Streptomyces ficellus: one gene and its partner. The protein of the gene in region 2 interacts with the protein of the main gene of each other region in a pairwise test. Links are inferred from orthologs where the notes say so. Each region holds a gene or a part of one and is shown on either strand. Other genes may lie near its edges.

Region 1 (10,478 bases), 2.7 Mb from region 2 along the record:
GGTGATGTCGAACGACTGGCCCGGCAGGTCCTGGGTGTAGGTGTCGCCGGACCCGACGTCCAGGACCTCACGGACCGAGATCGAGTTCTGCTGACCGCACGCCGTGGACAGGTCCGTGTTGAACGGGTGCCAGTTGGCGTTCTTCACCGTGTAGTCGACCGCGTCGGTGTTGGCCAGGCAGAAGGCCTCCTTGCCGCTGCGCACGGCCTCCTTCTGGTCGGCCTTGAGCAGCCGGTAGCTGGCGAAGTCGGTGAAGTGCCAGTGCTCGTGGCCGGGGCGGGGGTCCCACTCCATGGTGCCGGTCGGGGTGTAGCCGACCTGCTTGCCCTTCGCGTCGTAGAAGTACTGGTAGGCGTCCATCAGCTCCTTGCCGGGCGACCGGAAGCCGTCGACGACCAGCTGGGCGGGGCCCGCGTTCCACACGTTGGCGCTGAAGGCGAGGAAGTCCTTGCCCTTGTCGGGGCCCTCCGTGGCGGGTTCGCTGATGGTGATGCCGTACGCGGGCAGCGACCGCAGGTCGGGCTTGGGCACGTTTGGCACCGCCGCCTTGCCCGTCGGCCGCTTCGCGGCGGGCTTCACCGCGGGCGCCTTGCGCGAGCCGTCGGTCTGGCCGCCGCCGTCGCCCATGCGCGCGGCGCCCGCCTTCAGGCCCTGCCTCTTCACCGCCCACGGGACGGCGGGCGGCGCCGGCACCAGGGGCCCGTGGCCCACGTTGTACGAGGGACCCGCACCGCTCGTCGGGGCGGCGGGAGCGGCCGGGGCCACCGCGCCGTGCCGGGCGTGCCCCGCGGCGGCGCCGTGACCCGCGGCGGCGCCGTGCCCCGCGGCGGCGCCGTGCCCCGCGGCCGCGCCGTGACCCGCGTGCCCGGCCTTCTTCGCGTCGTGCCGCGCACCGGGCGCCGCACCGGCACCGCCCTCCGAGCTGATCTCGCGCACCGTCACCTTGACCGACTGCGGCTTGTCCGCGACGCCGAACAGGTCGCGGTAGCGCTTCGCCACGGACACCTTGGCCGTGTACTGCCCGGCCGGCAGGACGACCGGCTCGGAGTACGCGCCCGAGTAGGTGTTGGCCGCCCAGCCCTTCTCCACGCCCCACACGGAACCGAGCGTGAAGGGGTTGGTGGGACAGCTCTCGGGATACTTCGAGGTGGCCGGCGCGTCGGGGCGCACCCGGCCGGACGCGTTGTTGGGGCAGAAGTCCTCGGTGCGCTTGAGGACCGTCTTGCCGGCCGCGTCGGTGACGGCGATCTCGATGAAGCCCGGCAGACCCTGGAAGTCCTTCACCAGGCCCTTGGGGAGGGCCTTCGCCCGGGTCTTGCCGCCCTCGTGGACGATCTGCGTCACGACGACCGGGTCCTTGTAGGACTTGCGGGTCACCTTCAGTTCCAGCGGGGCGTTCTCGGCGGTGAGGTACGTACCGAGGTCGAGGTAGACGCCGGGCTGTTCCTGGTACGAGTCGAGCGTCACCGACTTCGCGGCGGCGATCAGGCTGAACTGCGGTGTGGCGGGGGCTGCTTCGCCGTCGGGCGCGGCGGCGACGATACCGGCGGTCACGGCGACGGCCGCTGCTCCGGCGATCACCGAACGCCCGAGACGGGCCTGGTGGGATCTGGTCATCGTTCCTCGTTCTGCGAGTGCCTGTCGGGACGGCGGAGGACGGCCGGCGCGGTGGTCGTGTCGCGCGGCCTTCTCCGGTCCGTGAGAGTCGACGGTCGGCACCGTGGGTTGTCTGCGACGCGGTGAGTCGTGGATCCTTGACCGAAACTAGGCCCCTCGCACAGGATCCCGCCGACTTAGTGCCGTTCTCGCCGGACAAGCCGCCCACATGTGGTAAAAGCCCGGGACCGCGACGTGCGGACCCGGGCTCCCTCCACCACCGTGACGCTCAGAGGTACCGCTTCAGCTCCCGCCGCGCCAGCGACCGCTGGTGCACCTCGTCCGGCCCGTCCGCCAGCATCAGCGTCCGCGCCCCCGCCCACAGTTCGGCGAGCGGGAAGTCCTGGCTGACCCCGCCCGCACCGTGCAGCTGCACCGCGCGGTCGATGATGTCCACCACCGCGCGCGGCGTCGCGATCTTGATGGCCTGGATCTCGGTGTGCGCGCCCCGGTTGCCGACGGTGTCCATCAGCCAGGCGGTCTTGAGGACCAGCAGCCGCAGCTGTTCCACCGTCACCCGGGCGTCCGCGATCCACGCCTGCACCTGCCCCTGCGCGGCCAGCGGCTTGCCGAAGGCCGTACGGGACACCGCCCGGCGGCACATCAGCTCGATCGCCCGCTCCGCCATGCCGATCAGCCGCATGCAGTGGTGGATCCGGCCGGGCCCGAGCCGGGCCTGGGCGATGGCGAACCCGCCGCCCTCCTCGCCGATCAGGTTCGACGCCGGGACGCGGACGTCCTCGAAGACGACTTCCGCGTGCCCGCCGTGGGAGTGGTCCTCGTACCCGTACACCTGCATGGCGCGCCGGACGTGCACACCGGGGGTGTCGCGGGGCACCAGGAGCATCGACTGCTGGCGGCGGATGTCCTCGCCGTCCGGGTCGGTCTTGCCCATCACGATGAAGATCCGGCAGTCCGGGTTCATCGCCCCGGAGATGTACCACTTGCGGCCGTTGACGACGTAGTCGTCACCGTCGCGCCGGATGCGGGTCTCGATGTTGGTGGCGTCCGACGAGGCGACGTCCGGCTCGGTCATCGCGAAGGCGGAGCGGATCTCCCCGGCGAGCAGCGGGCGGAGCCACCGCTCCCGCTGCCGCGCGTCGCCGAACTGGGCCAGCACCTCCATGTTGCCGGTGTCCGGGGCGGCGCAGTTCAGCGCGGTGGGCGCCAGGTGCGGCGACCGGCCGGTGATCTCCGCCAGCGGCGCGTACTGGAGGTTGGTCAGGCCCGCGCCGTGCTCGTCGTCCGGCAGGAAGAGGTTCCACAGGCCCTGCCTGCGCGCCTCGGCCTTGAGGTCCTCGACCACCGCCGGGGTGTCCCACGGCGAGGCGAGCTTGGCGCGCTGTTCGTGCGCGACCTCCTCCGCCGGGTACACGAACTCGTCCATGAAGGTGAGGAGCCTGGCCCGCAGTTCCTCGGTGCGCGCGTCGAATGCGAAGTCCATGGGTGCCGGTCAGCCTTCCTGGAGGGTGGTGAGGCCGTGCTCGATGAAGACGGGGACGAGTTCGCCGATCCGGTCGAAGCCGGCGCCGACGGTCTGCCCGAGGGTGTAGCGGTAGTGGATGCCCTCCAGGATCACGGCGAGCTTGAACCAGGCGAACGCCGTGTACCAGGAGATGGCCGAGGTGTCGCGGCCGGACCGGGCGGCGTAGCGCTCGACCAGTTCGGCGGGCGACGGGTGGCCGGGGGCCGCCGCGGTGGTGGAGACGGGGGAGTGCGGCAGGTCCAGCCGGACGCTGTACATGGCCAGCAGGCCCAGGTCCGTGAGCGGGTCGCCGAGCGTGGACATCTCCCAGTCCAGTACGGCGTTGACCTTGTCGTCCTCGCCGAGCAGGGCGTTGTCCAGGCGGTAGTCGCCGTGGACGACCGTGGGGGCGCCGGACAGCGGCAGTTCGCGGCCGAGTGCGGCGTGCAGCTCGTCGATCCCGGCCAGTTCGCGGCTGCGCGAGGCGTCCAGCTGCTTGCCCCAGCGCCGCAACTGCCGGTCCAGGAAGCCGTCGGGGCGCCCGAAGTCGCCGAGCCCCACCGCGCCGGGGTCCACGGCGTGCAGGTCGACCAGCGTGTCGACCAGGCCCAGCACGGCGGCGCGGGTGCGCTCGGGGCCGAGCGGGGCGAGCTGGGCGGCGGTGCGGTAGGGCGTGCCGGGCACGAACTCCATGACGTAGAACGGGGCGCCGAGGACCTCCTCGTCCTCGCACAGCACCAGCGGCTCCGGGACCGGCACCGCCGTCGGGTGCAGGGCGCTGATCACCCGGTGCTCGCGCCGCATGTCGTGGGCGGTGGCCAGGACGTGGCCGAGCGGCGGGCGGCGCACGACCCACTGGCCGGTGCCGTCGGTGACGACGTACGTCAGGTTCGACCGGCCGCCCTCGACGAGGCGGGCGCTGAGCGGTCCGCTCACCAGGCCGGGCCGCTCGCGGTCCAGGAAGCCGCGCAGCCGCTCGGGATCGAGACCTGGTGGGGGAGCTGAGCTCATCGTTCGCACCTCCGGTGACGGGAAGAACAGTGGTGTACGCAGCATGACCGACCAGTCGGTATGTCGTCCAGGGCCACGCCCCGTCCGGTGCGTAAACCGGCGGTTCCTCACACGTCACCGGGACCCGTTCGTGGACAAAGCGCACGAATGGGTCCCGGTGTGGGGTCGCTGTCTAGTGGTCGTCCCAGTGGCCGTCGTGCGCCGCGTGCCGGTGTCCCTCGTGCACGTAGTCGACGTGGTCGCCGTGCGCGACGGCCGGGTGCCCGCAGCCGTCGCCGTGCTCGTGCGCGTGGCCGCTGTGGGCGACGTGCTCGCCCGGCTCGCACTCGTCCCAGTGCCCGGAGTGCTCCCGGTGCAGGTGCCCGTCGTGGACGTAGTCGAGGTGGTCGTGGTGGACCACGGACCGATGCCCGCAGGCCGGGCCGTGGCGGTGGTCGTGCGTGGAGTGTTCCTGGTGGAGGACGGTCATCGGGGCCTCCGGCGTGGGCGGCTGCGGGACTTTCAGGCTAGTCCTTTTTGTCACCCTTCTGCTGGAATCCTCCCTCCCGGCTTGCGGCCGGAGGGAACGCGCCGGAGGGTCGGACCATGAGGGCGATCAGCTACAGCCGCTACGGCGGCCCGGAGGTGCTGGAATTCGGCGACCACCCCGACCCCAAGGTGGGGCCGGACAAGGTGCTCGTCAAAGTCCGGGCGGCGGCCGTCAACCCGGTCGACTGGAAGGCCCAGGCCGGGTACCTCGACACGATCTTCGACACCGTCTTCCCGGTCATCCCCGGCTGGGACGTCTCCGGCGTCGTCGTGCAGCCCGGGGTGTCCGTGCCCGAGTACGCGGTCGGCGACGAGGTCATGGGGTACGTGCGCGAGGACGTCCTGTCCCACGGCACCTTCGCCGAATACGTCGCCGCGCCCGTCCGCACCCTCGCGCGCAAGCCGCGCAACCTGACCTTCGAGGAGGCGGCCGCCCTCCCGCTCGCCGGGCTCACCGCCCACCAGGTGCTGCACCGGGCGCTCCGCGTCCGGTCGGGCGACACCGTCCTGGTCCACGCCGCGTCCGGCGCCGTCGGCTCCATGGCCGTCCAGATCGCCCGCCACCTCGGCGCCCGCGTCATCGGCGCCGCCCGCGAGCACGCCCAGGACCGGGTCCGCGAACTCGGCGCGGAGCCGGTGCCCTACGGCGACGGCTTCCTCCACCGGGTCCGGGAACTGGCCCCGCACGGCGTCGACGCCGCCTTCGACACGGTCGGCGGCCAGGTGCTGAAGGACTCGGCCCACCTCCTCGCCCCCGAGGGCCGCCTCGCCTCCATCGCGGACGGCGAGGTCGTCGGCCTGGGCGGGCACTACTACTGGGTACGCCCCGACACGGACGACCTGACGGCACTCGCCGAACTGGTCGAACAGGGCGCCCTCACCGTACGGGTCGCCAGGACGTTCCCCCTGGACCGGGCCGCCGACGCCCAGCGCGCCAACCAGGAGGGCGGCCTGCACGGCAAGGTCGTCGTCACCGTGGACTGGCCCGACCACTGACCCGCCGGCCACGCACCACAGCGCACAGGCGCGCACCGGCGGCCCGCCGTCACACCACCACGGCCACCGCGAACGCGGCCAGCGCCACCGCGCAGCCCGCCGCCACGACCGCCCCCCGCGGCCTCAGCGCCCCCGGGCGCGCCGCGACCAGCGCCCGCATCCGCCGGTGCGCCACCCCGAGGAACACCAGCCACACCAGCAGCGACAGCGCCGCGCCCACCAGCCCGGCCGCCGTGACGTCGTCGTGCACGGCCTGCCGGGCGGCCAGCACCGCGGCCACGGTCGCCGACAGCGTCGTCCGCCGCCACGCCAGCCGCGTCCGCTCCGGCTGCAACCCGGGATCACGCGCCTCCACGGCACCGCCCGCCATCAGCCGCTCCACCCGAAGAGGACGACCACCACCATCGCACCGGCCACCAGGCCCACCGCGAGACCCAGCAGCGTCGGGAACCGGCTCACCGGCAGGTCCTCGCCCCGCCGCATGGCCCGCTCGCACCGCACCCAGTGGTTCACCGCCCGCAGCGCGCACAACGCCCCCGCGGCGAGCAGCGCGAACGCCATCCCCACCCGGACGCCCCAGCGCAGGTCCGGCAGGAACTGGTCCACCGCGAAACCCCCGCCGACGAGCGCCAGCGCGGTACGGATCCAGGCGAGGAACGTGCGCTCGTTGGCGAGGGAGAACCGGTAGTCGGGCGTCTCGCCCTCCTCCCGGACCCGCTGCGGCGCGAACCACAGCCGCAGGCCCCGCACGAATCCGCTCACATGATCAGCCTACCGGCGCGGTGCGCGCGCAGCCTTTCGTACGCCGCCAGCCCGTCCGGCACCCACTCCCACTCGCCCAGCCGCGCCCGTACCTCCTCCTCCGGCAGGAACCCGTGCCACGCGACCTCCTCCGCCTGCGGGTCCACCGGCAGCGCGCACCGCACCTCGTACACCGCCGACCACCACGAACCGCGCCCGCCGCCGTCCTCGTACAGGAACCGGAACAGCGGGGTGGGGTGCGGCAGTCCGCGCACCCCCAGCTCCTCCTCCGCCTCGCGCAGCGCCGCCTCGTCGTAGCTCTCGCCGGCCCCCACGACACCGCCCACGAACATGTCGTACAGGGACGGGAAGACCAGCTTCGTCGCGGTGCGGCGGTGCACGAACACCCGGTCGTCGGCGTCCCGCACGAGGACGAACACGCACCGGTGACGCAGGCCCCGCGCGTACACCTCACCGCGCGGCAGCCGCCCCACCACCTCGTCGTGCTCGTCGACGACGTCCAGGATCTCCTCGGCAGCAGTCATGCCGCCATGAAAACACCACCCACCTGTTGACGTGTTACCGCCGCGTACCGAAGATCGGAGCACCCTGCCCGACGAGGATGAGGACCCCATGGCGTACGACGCTGATGTGATCGTGATCGGGGCGGGCCTCGCCGGCCTGGCCGCCACCGCCGAACTCGTCGACGCCGGGCGCAGCGTCATCCTGCTGGACCAGGAGCCGGAGCAGTCCATCGGCGGCCAGGCGCACTGGTCCTTCGGCGGCCTGTTCTTCGTCGACTCGCCCGAACAGCGCCGGATGCGCATCCGCGACAGCCACGCCCTCGCCCTCCAGGACTGGCTCGGCACCGCCGGGTTCGACCGCCCCGAGGACCACTGGCCGCGCCGGTGGGCCGAGGCGTACGTCGACTTCGCGGCGGGCGAGAAGCGGGACTGGCTGCACCGGCAGGGCGTCCGCTTCTTCCCCGTCGTCGGCTGGGCCGAACGCGGCGGCTACGGCGCCACCGGCCACGGCAACTCGGTGCCGCGCTTCCACATCACCTGGGGCACCGGCCCCGGCCTGGTCGCCCCCTTCGAGCGGCGCGTGCGCGCGGGCGTCACCAAGGGCCTCGCACGCCTGGCGTTCCGGCACCGCGTCACCGGCCTCGGCCGTACCGCGGGCACCGTCGACACCGTGAGCGGCGAGATCCTGGAGCCGTCCGGCGCCGCGCGCGGCACGGCCAGCAGCCGGCAGGTCACCGGCGCCTTCGAGTACCGGGCCCAGGCCGTGATCGTCACCTCCGGCGGCATCGGCGGCAACCACGACCTCGTCCGCGCCCAGTGGCCCGAGCGCCTCGGCACACCGCCCGAGAAGATGCTCTCCGGGGTGCCCGCCCACGTCGACGGGCTGATGCTCGGCATCACGGAGGCGGCCGGCGCCCACCACATCAACCGCGACCGGATGTGGCACTACACCGAGGGCATCGAGAACTGGAACCCCATCTGGGCGCGGCACGGCATCCGCATCCTGCCCGGCCCGTCCTCCCTCTGGCTCGACGCGCGCGGCCGCCGGCTGCCCGTCCCGCTCTTCCCGGGCTTCGACACCCTCGGCACCCTCGACCACATCATGAAGTCCGGCCACGGCCACACCTGGTTCGTCCTCAACCGGCGCATCATCGGCAAGGAGTTCACCCTCTCCGGCTCCGAACAGAACCCGGACCTCACCGGCAAGTCCGTACGCGGCGTCCTCGACCGCGCCCGCGCCGACGTCCCCGGCCCGGTCAAGGCGTTCATGGACCACGGCGCCGACTTCGTCATCGAGAAGGACCTGACGTCCCTGGTGCGCGGCATGAACGCGCTCACCAAGGAGCCCCTCCTCGACGAGGCGGCCGTACGCCGCGAGATCGTCGCCCGCGACCGGGAGATCGCCAACCCCTTCACCAAGGACAGCCAGGTCACGGCGATCCGCGGCGCCCGCAAGTACCTGGGCGACAAGCTGATCCGCACGGTCGCCCCGCACCGGATCCTCGACCCCGCGGCGGGCCCGCTGGTCGCCGTCCGCCTCAACATCCTCACCCGTAAGTCGCTCGGCGGCCTGGAGACCGACCTGTCGTCCCGGGTCCTCACCGCCGGCGGCACCCCGCTGCCCGGGGTGTACGCGGCGGGCGAGGCGGCCGGGTTCGGCGGCGGCGGCGTCCACGGCTACCGTGCGCTGGAGGGCACCTTCCTCGGCGGCTGCCTCTTCTCCGGCCGCACGGCCGGCCGGGCCGCGGCGGAGGCGACCGGCTGAGAGCCCTCAGAGCCGGCACCTCCCGTGGCGCCGCGGCCGTAATGCCCCCGGGCGGGGTACCTCATCGCACCCTCCGGGCACGCCACCTCACGCGCGCGTCCCCGGAGCCGGCGCGTACGCCGCGTCCGGACCGGTGACCCGGCGGTTCCGCCCCGGGAGATACGCCCACAGCGCGACGCCGATGAAGAGCACCTGCTCGGGAATCCTGAACCACAGGGGCGTCGCGGGCTTCCCGTTGACCGAAACGCCCTCGACCGCCGCGTAGATGTTGGCCGGCAGCATCAGGACGAACAGCACCGCGAGGCCGAGTCCCGCCGCCCGCCGGGTGGCCTCCAGGACGAGCCCGGCGGCGCCCAGGAGTTCCAGGACGCCCGTCGCGTAGACCACCAGGCGGGGGAACGGCACGAACGGCGGGACCATCGCGACCAGATCGTGGTGGCCGGGCATGGGGCCGAGGCCGGACGGGACGAAGTGCGCGCTCGCCGTGAACACCAGCATGACCGCGAGGCCGTGCACGACGGACACCCGCCAGGTAACGAACCGCCGGACGCCGACGGCGCCGAGGAGCCGGAACAGCAGGGTGGGAACGGCGATGAGCATGAGGGTGCCCAGCATGAGCGCAGTCCTTTCGACGGGTCGGCCTACAGAATGGATACTAGCGCTATCCGCTATCCATGTGGAGAGGGCTGAGCGGATAAAGGTCTGCGGGCTCAGTCGGCACGCCGGCGCTCAAGTGCCGCTGATGGGGCACTACTTGCGTGAAGGGGTGCTGCCGCCGGGATCCGCACCAGGTCTTCGGGGTGCTGCCGGGCGTAGGCCCGGCCGCGCGGGAAGAGGGCGCGGCCCTCCGCCGCCCGGCCCAGAAGTCCACGCCGGCCCGGCACTTCGGAGGCGGCAGCCCCGCCGGGGCGAACCCCCCATATAACCCCGGGCGGACGCGACCTAGACCATGCCCTCCGGCACCGGCGTCCCCTGGTGGTAGTACAGCCGCCAGTCCCCGCCCCCGGCGCGCCCGGCCGGGTCGCGGCGCCACAGCGAGCTGCGGCGCACCCGGTGGCCACCGCCGGCCGTCTCGTACGTCAGGTGGACCACGTCCGGGGCGAGCTGCACGCCCGTCATGCCGGACACCTCCACGGGCGGGCCGTCCGCCGGGAGAGCCGGGGCGGGTGCCATGCCCGGCAGCGCGTCCAGCATCGCCTGCCTGGTCCACCGCCGCCCCGAGGCGCCGACCTCCGTGAAGTCCGGGTGCAGGAGGCGGGCCGCCTCCGCCCGGGAGGCCCGTACGGCCGGGTCAAGGAGCCGCAGTTCGCCCGCGATCGCCGCCTCCACGCCGGAGGCGCCGGTCATGCCCGCACCTCCACCACGCGGAAGCGTTCCGCGACGACCATCGTCGTGTCGTCGACCGTGAAGTCCGGGTCGCCGAGGGCCTCGCGCATCTCGTCGCCGTGCCAGAACGTCTCGTGGCCCGCCCGCCAGTCGGCGACCGAGGCGTACCCCTCGCCCTCGTCCAGCGCGTGCCGCAGGTCCACGTCGCCCAGCGGCAGCACCCGCACCTCCGTCACCTCCAGCACCGCCACCTCGCGGCCGTCGGAGTCGATCAGGGCCGACCGCTCGCCGATCTCCGGCAGTTCCTCGTCCTCCGCCTCGTACTCGGCGAGCAGGCCGGTCGTCGACACCTTCTCGCCGGACAGGACCGCGGCCACCAGTTGGTCGCGCAACGGGCCGGGGAACGCCAGCAGATAGGGCTTGAGTTGCTCGGGATGCGTGGCGGGGTGCGTCTCGGGGTGCGTCA
Region 2 (10,507 bases):
CTGTTGCCCAAGGTGTTCGGCTTCACTCGTTCGAGACCGAGGAACTCGGCGACGCCCTCGTCATAGGAACGGAGGAGCTCGCTGTAGACATCTCCGTCGACCGGGGTCTCCCCGATCTCGACGAAGCCGTGCTTCGCGAAGAAGTCGACTTCGAAGGTCAGGCAGAAAACCCGGCGGACCCCGAGCCAGCGGGCGGTGTGCAGCAACTTGTCGAGCACGTGATGCCCGATGCCGGCGCCCTTGAAGTCGGGATCCGTCGCGAGAGTACGCACTTCGGCGAGGTCTTCCCACATCACGTGCAGCGCGCCGCAGCCGACGACGGTGCCGTCCTCGTCGCGTTCCGCGACCCAGAACTCCTGGATGTCCTCGTAAAGCGTCACCGGTGCTTTGTCGAGCAGGATGCCTTCGCTGACGTACGGATCGACGAGCCGGCGGATCGCCTGCACATCACTGGTCCGGGCCCGGCGCACGGTGACGGCTTTCACGGGACCGGAGGGCGGTTGCCCGGCGGGCGAAGAGGAGGAGGACGACATGCCTGGACGCTATCGCCCCGCCGCGGCCTCTCCCCCGGCGGCCCGGCCCTCTTCGGCTTCTTCCGGGGGTTCTTCGCCGCCCTGTTCGGGAGTGTCCCGTTGCACGATGCGGACCGCGTCGTTGAGTGCCTCTCGCTGCTCCGCCGACATCATGCCGAAGAAGGCGACGAGCGCGGCGGCGGGGTTGTCGCTCTTCGACCAGGCTTCGTTCATCAGTGCGGCCGAGTAGGCGGCGCGGGTGGAGACCGCCGTATATCGATAGGCGCGGCCCGAGACTTCCCGGCGCACCCAGCCCTTCTGATGGAGATTGTCCATTACGGTCATGACGGTGGTGTAGGCGATGGAGCGTTCCTGCTGGAGATCCTCCAGGACTTCCCGGACGGTGACGGGCCGGTTCCATTGCCAGACGCGCGTCATGACGGCGTCTTCGAGCTCTCCCAATTGACGGGGCACATCTTCACCATAGTGGGAGATGTCGGAATAACTGGCTATTGACGGACCAAAAAGGGCGTACGACGGATGTGGTCGTACGCCCTCGGTGCGCTGTCCCGGCCGGTCAGGCCTGGCCGGGCGTGGCGCTTCCGTCGGCCTGGCGGGTGGTCTCGGCGCGGGCGAGCGCCGCGTCCACGGCCGCGTCCTCCTTGGCCTTGTTGGGGCCGCCCTGGCTCTTGACGATCGTCACCACGAGGCCGATGAAGAAGGCGGCCATCACCACGGGGGGCAGGAGCGCGGATACGTATTCCATGACACCAGGGTAGCTAGCCGGCCGCCCGTTCCTCGGGCGGGGGCGGCGCGGCGGGGCGCCGGCGGGGCGGGAACACCTCGGACGGCTTGGGCACCGGGCGGTCCGTCGGCGCCGGGCCGGGCTTGGGCGGGGCGGGCCTGGGCTTCGGCTCCTCCGACCCGCCGTCGCGCCCGCCCGCCAGGGCGAGCAGCCGGGTGCGCGGCCCGGGCGTGACGTGCCGGCCGGCGAGCCTCGCCCGTACGGAGTGCTCGGCGAGCGTCCGGCACCGCTCCAGCAGGGCGGCGCCGACGGGTGTACCGCGCAGGGTGCGCAGTGCGGCGAGGTCCTCGGGGCGGGGGTCGTATCCGGCGGCGAGGGCGTCCTGGAGCAGCTCCAGGTACCCGGCCGCCGAGCCGGGCAGCGCGTCGCGGTAGCGGGCGAGGTCGGCGAGGAGGAAGGCCCGCATCCGGCCGGCCTCGCGGACCGCCTCGTCCACGGAGCCGGCGAGTCGCAGGCAGTCCTGCACGTCTTCGTCGTCGAGGGGCGTGGGGTGGAGGGCATGGGCGAGGGCGCGTCGGAGCACACGCAGCTCGTCTGCGCCGAACGCCAGGCCGCCGCGGGATCCGTATGGCGTGGGCATGGTCCGACGATACGGTCTAATCAGACAAAATTCGTTTACCAACCCAATCCGGGCGCGTTGCCCCACCCACCGCCCCGCAGCCGGCGACGCACCGGGGGTGGGGCCGTGCCCACCACCCACCGGGGGCCACTGGGACAACGCACCGCCCCGCAGGCGAACCGAGAATAGGCACCGCCCCAGTCCCGTTGTGCCCACCCGTCCCGCCCCAGCGGGACGACTGCCCACAACGAGACCGGCGGGACGACTGCCCACAACGGGGCGGCGGGGTGGGAGCCCCAGCGGACGATGGCGCACAACGGGTGGGCGGCGCGCAGCGCTACATGCGGGCGATGTTGCGTTCGTAGACCAGGCGGAGGCCGATCAGGGTGAGCCAGGGCTCGTGTTCGTCGATCTCCCGGGCCTCGCCCAGGACCATCGGTGCCAGCCCGCCCGTGGCGATGACCCTGACCTCCGACGGGTCGCCGTCGCGGCCGACGAGTTCGCGTTTCATGCGGCTGACGATGCCGTCGACCTGGCCGGCGAAGCCGTACACGATGCCCGCCTGCATCGCCTCGACCGTGTTCTTGCCGATCACGCTCCGCGGGCGGGCCAGTTCGATCTTGCGGAGCTGGGCGCCGCGTACGCCGAGGGCTTCGACGGAGATCTCGATGCCCGGGGCGATCACGCCGCCGATGTACTCGCCGCGCACGCTGATGGGGTCGAACGTCGTCGCCGTGCCGAAGTCGACGACGATCGCCGGGCCGCCGTAGAGCTCGCTCGCGGCGACCGCGTTGACGATGCGGTCGGCGCCGACCTCCTTGGGGTTGTCGGTGAGGATCGGCACGCCGGTCTTGATGCCGGGCTCGACGAGGACGGAGGGGACGTCGCCGTAGTAGCGGCGGGTGACCTCGCGCAGTTCGTGCAGCACGGAGGGGACGGTCGAGCAGATGGCGATGCCCTCGATGCCGTCGCCCAGCTCGTCGCCGAGGAGCGGGTGCATGCCCATCAGCCCCTGGAGGAGCACGGCCAGCTCGTCGGCGGTGCGGCGGGGGTCGGTGGAGATGCGCCAGTGCTCGACGATCTCCGCGCCGTCGAACAGCCCGAGGACGGTGTGGGTGTTGCCCGCGTCGATCGTGAGCAGCATCAGCCCTGGTCCGCCTCTCGGAGGTCGAGGCCGATGTCGAGGATCGGGGAGGAGTGGGTCAGCGCGCCGACCGCGAGGTAGTCGACGCCGGTCGAGGCGTAGGCGGCGGCGTTCTCCAGGGTGAGGCGGCCGGACGACTCCAGGACGGCCCGTCCGGCGACGAGGGTGACGGCCTCCTCCGTCTCGGCGGGGCTGAAGTTGTCGAGGAGGATCAGGTCGGCGCCCGCGTCGAGGACTTCGCGGACCTGGTGGAGGGTGTCGACCTCGACCTCGATGGGGAGGTCGGGGAAGGCGTCCCGTACGGCCTTGAAGGCCTGGGCGACGCCGCCGGCGGCGATGACGTGGTTGTCCTTGACGAGCGCCGCGTCGGACAGCGACATGCGGTGGTTGACGCCGCCGCCGCAGCGCACCGCGTACTTCTCCAGGGCGCGCAGGCCGGGCGTGGTCTTGCGGGTGTCGCGGACCTTCGCCTTGTGGCCCTCCAGGGCGTCGGCCCACGCGCGCGTGGCGGTGGCGATGCCGGACAGGCGGCACATGATGTTGAGGGCGCTGCGCTCGCCGGTGAGCAGGTCGCGGGTGCGGGTGGTGACCGACAGCAGCTTCTGGCCTGCTTCGACGCGGTCGCCGTCCGCCACGTGCCGTTCGACCGCGAACTCCTCGGTGCAGACGACCGACAGGATGGCCTCGGCGATGTGGATGCCGGCGACGACGCCCGCCTCGCGGGCGGTGAAGTCACCGGTGGCGACGGCGTCGTCGGGGACGGTCGCGGCGGACGTCACGTCGACTCCGCCGTCGAGGTCCTCCTCGATGGCGCGGTACGCCACGTCCTCGACGAGCACGGGGTCGAGGCCGGCGTTCACCAGGAGCGCGGCGAGCGCGGGGTCGAGCCCGCACTCGTAGACCTCGTCGCCGTCGCCGCCGCAGCCGCAACCGTCGCCGCAGCCGCCCGCGGCCTGGTCGGCCGGGGCGCTGATGTTGATCAGGGGTACGTCCACGGGCTGCGGGCGTTCTTCGGGCGTGCTCACGGTTACGGCTCCCTGGGGGCGTCGGCGTCGGTCGGGGGGAAGTCTTGGGTGTCGGTGGAGCGGACGTCCAGGGTCCGGTCCGGGCCGAGGCGTACGACGAGGTGGCGGCGCCAGTCGGCGTCGTCGCGGTCGGGGCGGTCCTCGCGCCAGTGGCAGCCGCGGGTCTCCTCGCGGCGGCGGGCGGCGGCGACGAGGACGCGGGCGACGCACAGCAGGTTGGTGGTCTCCCAGGACTCCACACCGGGCTCGGCGGCCTTGTTCCCGTCCGGGCCGTCGTTCAGCGCCTCGGCGTACACGGCGTCCAGGGCGGCTGCGGCGTCGGCGAGGCTGGCCTCGGAGCGCAGCACCCCGGCGCCGGTGGTCATGACGTGCTGGACGCGGGCGCGGGCGTCGGGGTCGAGGAGCGGCAGGACGGTGGGCGCCGGGTGCGGTACGGGGTCGCCCGCGCGGGCCGGGGAGGCGGCGATGTCGTCGGCGATGCGCTCGGCGAAGACGAGGCCCTCGAGGAGGGAGTTGGAGGCGAGCCGGTTCGCGCCGTGGACGCCCGTGCAGGCGACCTCGCCGCAGGCGTACAGGCCGGGCACGGTGGTGCGGCCGTGGAGGTCGGTGCGGACGCCGCCGGAGGCGTAGTGGGCGGCGGGGGCGACCGGGATGGGCTCGGTGACCGGGTCGATGCCGTGGGCGCGGCAGGCGGCGAGGATCGTGGGGAAGCGGGACGCCCACATGTCGGCGCCGAAGTGCCGGGCGTCCAGGTACATGTGCCGGGCGCCCTGTTCGCGCATGCGGCGCATGATGCCCTTGGCGACGATGTCGCGCGGGGCGAGTTCGGCGAGTTCGTGCTGCCCGGCCATGAACCGGACGCCGTCGGCGTCGACGAGGTGGGCGCCCTCTCCGCGTACCGCCTCCGAGACCAGCGGCTGCTGGCCCTGGGCGTCCGGTCCGAGGAAGAGGACCGTCGGGTGGAACTGGACGAACTCCAGGTCGCTGACCTCCGCGCCGGCGCGCAGCGCGAGGGCGACGCCGTCGCCGGTGGAGACGGCCGGGTTGGTGGTGGCGGAGAAGACCTGGCCCATGCCGCCGGTGGCGAGGACGACGGCGGGCGCGTGGACGGCGCCGACGCCGTCGTGCTGGCCCTCGCCCATGACGTGCAGGGTGACGCCGGCGGTGCGGCCGTCGGCGTCGGTGAGGAGGTCGAGGACGAGCGCGTTCTCGATGGTGCGTACGGCGCGGTCGCGGACGGCGTCGACGAGGGCGCGGGAGATCTCGGCGCCGGTCGCGTCGCCGCCCGCGTGCGCGATGCGGCGGCGGTGGTGGCCGCCTTCGCGGGTGAGTTCGATGGTGCCGGCCGCGTCGGTGTCGAAGCGGGCGCCGGTGTCGATCAGGCGGCGTACCGCGTCGGGGCCCTCGGTGACCAGCAGGCGTACGGCCTCCTCGTCGCACAGGCCCGCGCCGGCGACGAGCGTGTCGTCGAGGTGCTGTTCGGGGGTGTCGCCGTCGCCGAGGGCCGCCGCGATGCCGCCCTGCGCCCAGCGGGTGGAGCCGTCGTCGAGGCGGGCCTTGGTGACGACGACGGTACGCAGCCCGGCGGCCGTGCAGCGCAGTGCGGCGGTCAGGCCCGCGACCCCGGAGCCGACCACGACGACGTCGGCGTCGATGGCCCAGCCGGGGGCGGGGGCCTGGAGGCGTATGCCGGTCATGCGGGGGCTCCGAAGGTGAGGGGGAGGTTGTCGATCAACCGGGTGGTGCCGACTTTCGCGGCGACGGCGAGGATCGCCTCGCCGGTGTGGTCGTCCCGGACCTCGGTGAAGTCGGCGGGGTCCACGAGCGCGAGGTAGTCGAGGCGCAGGGGCGGTTCGGCCTTCGCCGCCTCGTCGAGTACCGCGCGGGCGGCGGCGCGAACCGCGTGCGCGCCGCCGGGGGTGGCGGCGGCCACCGCGTGGGCGTCGGCGGCGGCGCGGGCCTCGCCGAGCCGGGACAGGGCCTCGGCGCGGCTCTCGGAGGCGGGCAGCGTCTCGGCCCGGGCGAGCAGCGCGGCCTGGGCGGCGAGCCGGTCGCGGGCGGCGAACAGCGCGGCCGACAGGGCGAGGGCGGTGCGGCGCTCGCCGGGCGCCAGGTACCGGTTGCGGCTGGAGAGGGCGAGGCCGTCGGGTTCGCGCACGGTGGGGACGCCGACGATCTCGACCGGGAAGTTGAGGTCCTGGGCCATGCGGCGGATCAGGGCGAGCTGCTGGGCGTCCTTCTGGCCGAAGAACGCCACGTCGGGGCGGGTGAGGTGCAGCAGCTTGGCGACCACGGTGAGCATGCCGTCGAAGTGGCCGGGGCGCGAGGCGCCCTCCAGCCGCTCCCCCATGGGTCCGGCCGTGATCCGCACCTGGGGTGCGCCACCGGGGTAGACCTCGTCGGCGGAGGGGGCGAACACGGCGTTGGCGCCGGCCGCCTCGGCGGTCTTGAGGTCGGCCTCCAGGGTGCGCGGGTAGCGGTCGAGGTCCTCGCCCGCGCCGAACTGGAGCGGGTTCACGAAGACGGTGACGACGACGTACCCCTCGGTGCCGACGTGGGCGCGGGCGGCGCGGACCAGGGTGGCGTGGCCGTCGTGGAGGGCGCCCATCGTCATCACGACGGCGGTGCGGCCGCGGGGCGCGGCGTGTTCGAGGGTGCGCTCCAGCTCGGCGCGCGTCGGGATCAGGGCGAAGTCGCGGCTCATCGGCCGGTGTCTCCTTCCGCGAGGACACCCAGCAGGTCCTCCGCGAGCTCGGGCTTGAGGAGGCCGTGGGCGAGCGCGCGGTCGGCGGTCGTACGGGCCATGGCGAGGTATCCGGCGACGGTGGCGGGCGCGTGCTTGCGCAGCTCGGCCACGTGGGCGGCGACGGTGCCGGCGTCGCCGCGCGCGACGGGGCCGGTGAGGGCGGCGTCGCCGGAGCGCAGGGCGTTGTCGAGGGCGGCGCCCAGCAGCGGGCCGAGCATCCGGTCGGGGGCGGCGACGCCCGCCTGCCGCAGCAGCTCCATCGACTGGGCCACCAGGGTGACGAGGTGGTTCGCGCCCAGGGCGAGGGCCGCGTGGTAGAGCGGGCGGGCGGCTTCCTCGATCCACTCGGGTTCGCCGCCCATCTCGATGACGAGCGCCTCGGCGGCCAGCCGCAGCTCCTCGGGGGCGGTGACGCCGAAGGAGCAGCCGGCCAGCCGCTGGACGTCGACGCCCGTGCCGGTGAACGTCATGGCGGGGTGCAGGGCGAGCGGGAGCGCGCCGGCGCGGCGGGCCGGGTCGAGGACGGCGGTGCCGTACCGCCCGGAGGTGTGGACCAGGAGCTGCCCGGGCCGGACTGCCCCGGTCTCGGCCAGGCCCTCGACGAGGCCGGGCAGCGCGTCGTCCGGGACGGTGAGCAGGACCAGCTCGGCGCGCTCCAGGACCTGCGCGGGCGGCACGAGCGGCACGCCGGGCAGCAGCTCGGCGGCGCGGCGCCGGGAGGCGTCGGACACGCCCGAGACGGCGACGGGCCGGTGCCCGGCGAGCTGGAGCGCCGCGGCGAGGGCGGGTCCCACGCGGCCGGCGCCGACGACACCGACGGCGAGCCGGGCGGGGCGGGCTTCTGAGGAGGGGTTCACGCGTCGACGGCCTTCCGTTCCAGTCCGCGGGGGGTACCGGACGATTTCTCGTCATGCTACGCCAGCGTTACGCGCGGCTACGTCCCCGTCCACAGCCTGTGGACCCGTCTCCCGGCCGCCCCGCGGGGCCGGGGCCGTCCCGGTGCCGGTCGCGGGCCTCGCGCAGGACGGCGACGTCGTCACGGCCCGGGGGCGGCGGGGGCGCCTCGCCGAGCCGGGCCGCCCGGTAGAGGTCGATCATGTGCTGGTGCAGGGCGTTCATGCCTGCCACCCTCCGCCCGCCCGGTCACCGGCGCACCGCCGATTGACGAGGCCCGTCAAATGGCGCGAGGACCGCCGCCGGACCCCTCACCATGGGGACGTGAGCGTGATCATCGACATCACGGGCGTGCCGCCCGAGCGCATCGTCTTCGAGCCGTCACCCCTCGCCGAGCTGGGCGTGGCGCTGCACGCGCTGGCCGAACCCGGCCACCACCCGGGGCTGCACGGCTGGGCGACCGCCACCGCCGCCGCCCTCAAACCGGACCTGGCCGACCGGCTGCACGAGGCGGACTTCCTCTGGACGACCGCGTTCTCCGACATCCTCATGCCGTACGCGGGCATCCGCGGCGGCGACGGGCGCACCGGCGCGACGCTCGCGGAGGAGCTGGACCTGCTGGACCGGCTGGACGAGGACCGGTTCGTGGCGGCCGCGCTGGAGTTCACCTGTTCCGAGCAGTACGCGGCGGCGGGCGGCCCGCCGCGTCCCGGGCGGGCGCTGGAGCTGGCCGCCAGCCGCGGGCCCCGGCAGCTGGACTTCACGCGCCGCATGCTCGCCGACCCGGCGGGCGTACGGGCCTGGCTGCGCCGGCTGTTCGAGGACTGCGACCGGGCGTTCTTCGCGGACACCTGGCGCCGGGTCGCGCCCGGCCTCGCCGCCGACGCCCGCCACAAGACGGAGCTGCTGCGCCGCAAGGGCCTGCCGGAGACGCTGCGCGCGGTGTCGCCCGCCGTGGCGCTGGAGGTCTCGCAGGACGGTGCCCGGCAGCGCATCGAGGTGGACAAGCTCGCCAACGGCCGGACCAGCGCCGCGGACCCGGCCGTCGGGGCGGGCGTGACGTTCGTGCCGACCAGTTTCGGCTGGCCGCACCTGATGGTGCTGCACGCCCCGGGCTGGCGCCCCGTCGTGCACTATCCGGTCGGCGCCCCCGAGCTGCCGAGCCCCGCCTCGGTGGAGCTGCTGCAACGGCGCATGGACGCGCTGGCCCACCCGATGCGGATGCGCTTGTGCCGGCACCTGGCGCGCTCGGCGTACACGACGGGCGAGCTGGCGGAGACGTACGGCATCACCCCGCCGGAGGTCTCGCGCCACCTGGCGGTGCTGAAGAAGGCGTCCCTGATCACCACCCGCCGGCGCGGCCGGTACGTCCTCCACCAGCTGGACGTGGCGGCGGTGGCGCGCATCGGCAGCGACTTCCTGGAGACGGTGCTGCGCTGACGGCCGTCCGGCGCCCGGCGCAGGGGCGGTCAGGCCGCGCCGCCCCCGGCCCGGACGAGGCCCGTCTCGTACGCCAGGACCACCACCTGCACGCGGTCCCGCAGCGCCAGCTTGGTGAGGATGCGGCCCACGTGGGTCTTGACCGTGGCCTCGGAGAGGACCAGCCGGGCGGCGATCTCGCCGTTCGACAGGCCCTGGGCGACCAGCATCATGACCTCGCGCTCCCGCTCGGTCAGCTTCTCCAGCGTCTTGTCGCGCGGCTCGGTGCCGGTCGCGGGCAGCATCGGCGAGAAGCGGTCCAGGAGACGGCGGGTGGTGGACGGCGCGACGACCGCGTCGCCGCTGTGCACGGAGCGGATCGCGCTGAGCAGCTCGCCGGGCGGCACGTCCTTCAGCATGAAGCCGCTGGCGCCCGCCTTGAGCCCGGAGAACGCGTACTCGTCGAGGTCGAAGGTGGTGAGGATCAGCACCTTGGGCGCCTGCGGCCCGGCGCAGATGCGGCGGGTCGCCTCCACGCCGTCGAGCCGGGGCATGCGCACGTCCATGAGGACGACGTCGACCGCGGTGGAGCGCAGGACGTCGATGGCCTCGGCCCCGTCGCCCGCCTCCGCGACGACCTCCATGTCCGGCTGGGCGGCGAGCACCATGCGGAAGCCGGTCCGCAGCAGGACCTGGTCGTCGACGAGCATCACGCGGATGGACATGCGGTTCCTCGGTTCCTCAGGAGGCGATGGGCGGGGCGATGGCGGATCGGTGGCCTGGTCAGTGGGCGGGCTTGAGCGGGAGCAGGGCGCTGACCCGGAAGCCGCCGCCCGGCCGGGGCCCGGCGTCCAGGGTGCCGCCGACCATACCGACCCGCTCCCGCATGCCGATCAGGCCGTGGCCCCGGCCGTCGGCGCCCCCGTCCTCGTACAGTTCGTGCGCCGCGCCGCGCCCGTCGTCCTCGACGAGCAGCCCGAGGCCGTCGTCGAAGTACACCAGCCGCACGCTCGCCCCCGCGTCGGGGCCGCCGTGCTTGCGGGTGTTGGTCAGCGCCTCCTGGACGATGCGGTACGCGGTGAGTTCGACGCCGCTGGGCAGCGGGCGCGGGGTGCCCTCGACCCTGAAGTCGACGGTCAGACCGGCGGTACGGACCTGTTCGACGAGGTCCTCGATCTGCTGGACGTCGGGCTGGGGCACGTAGTCCTCGGAGTCCTGCGGCTCACCGGTGCGCAGGATGCCCAGCAGCCGGCGCATCTCGGCGAGCGCCTGGCGGCCGGTGGTCGAGATGGTCTCCAGGGCCTGTTTCGCCTGGTCGGGCGAGGCGTCGAGGACGTAGGCGGCGCCGTCGGCCTGGACGACCATGACGGACACGTTGTGCGCGACGACGTCGTGCAGCTCCC

Evidence for each region.
Region 1: the proteins of panC (region 2) and EIZ62_RS26560 interact in binary tests that used the Escherichia coli proteins (3 or more experiments, as listed by UniProt). The link is inferred for Streptomyces ficellus from one-to-one orthologs.

What each region holds. Positions count from the first base shown.
Region 1 is NZ_CP034279.1:5,925,577-5,936,054, forward strand. The notes cover bases 5,179-8,129. They hold EIZ62_RS26560 (NUDIX hydrolase), read right to left. Parts: upstream 6,943-8,129; coding sequence 6,415-6,942; downstream 5,179-6,414. Other genes in these bases: EIZ62_RS26545 (NADP-dependent oxidoreductase), read left to right, coding at 5,179-5,656; EIZ62_RS26550 (DUF202 domain-containing protein), read right to left, coding at 5,706-6,026; EIZ62_RS26555 (YidH family protein), read right to left, coding at 6,026-6,418; EIZ62_RS26565 (FAD-binding dehydrogenase), read left to right, coding at 7,031-8,129. Outside these bases: EIZ62_RS26525 (lysyl oxidase family protein), read right to left, coding at 1-1,617; EIZ62_RS26530 (acyl-CoA dehydrogenase family protein), read right to left, coding at 1,886-3,100; EIZ62_RS26535 (phosphotransferase family protein), read right to left, coding at 3,110-4,132; EIZ62_RS26540 (hypothetical protein), read right to left, coding at 4,305-4,601; more of EIZ62_RS26545, read left to right, coding at 4,718-5,178; more of EIZ62_RS26565, read left to right, coding at 8,130-8,686; EIZ62_RS26570 (DoxX family protein), read right to left, coding at 8,774-9,301; EIZ62_RS26575 (nuclear transport factor 2 family protein), read right to left, coding at 9,629-10,033; EIZ62_RS26580 (ASCH domain-containing protein), read right to left, coding at 10,030-10,478.
Region 2 is NZ_CP034279.1:3,192,262-3,202,768, forward strand. Bases 4,745-7,724 are described here. They hold panC (pantoate--beta-alanine ligase), read right to left. Parts: upstream 6,750-7,724; coding sequence 5,739-6,749; downstream 4,745-5,738. Other genes in these bases: EIZ62_RS14000 (L-aspartate oxidase), read right to left, coding at 4,745-5,742; EIZ62_RS14010 (Rossmann-like and DUF2520 domain-containing protein), read right to left, coding at 6,746-7,648; EIZ62_RS14015 (hypothetical protein), read right to left, coding at 7,716-7,724. Also shown: EIZ62_RS13970 (amino-acid N-acetyltransferase), read right to left, coding at 1-533; EIZ62_RS13975 (BlaI/MecI/CopY family transcriptional regulator), read right to left, coding at 543-986; EIZ62_RS13980 (hypothetical protein), read right to left, coding at 1,090-1,278; EIZ62_RS13985 (hypothetical protein), read right to left, coding at 1,292-1,867; EIZ62_RS13990 (type III pantothenate kinase), read right to left, coding at 2,214-3,020; nadC (carboxylating nicotinate-nucleotide diphosphorylase), read right to left, coding at 3,020-4,045; more of EIZ62_RS14000, read right to left, coding at 4,048-4,744; more of EIZ62_RS14015, read right to left, coding at 7,725-7,910; EIZ62_RS14020 (DUF5937 family protein), read left to right, coding at 8,016-9,125; EIZ62_RS14025 (response regulator), read right to left, coding at 9,155-9,829; EIZ62_RS14030 (sensor histidine kinase), read right to left, coding at 9,888-10,507. UniProt on the Escherichia coli protein: Catalyzes the condensation of pantoate with beta-alanine in an ATP-dependent reaction via a pantoyl-adenylate intermediate.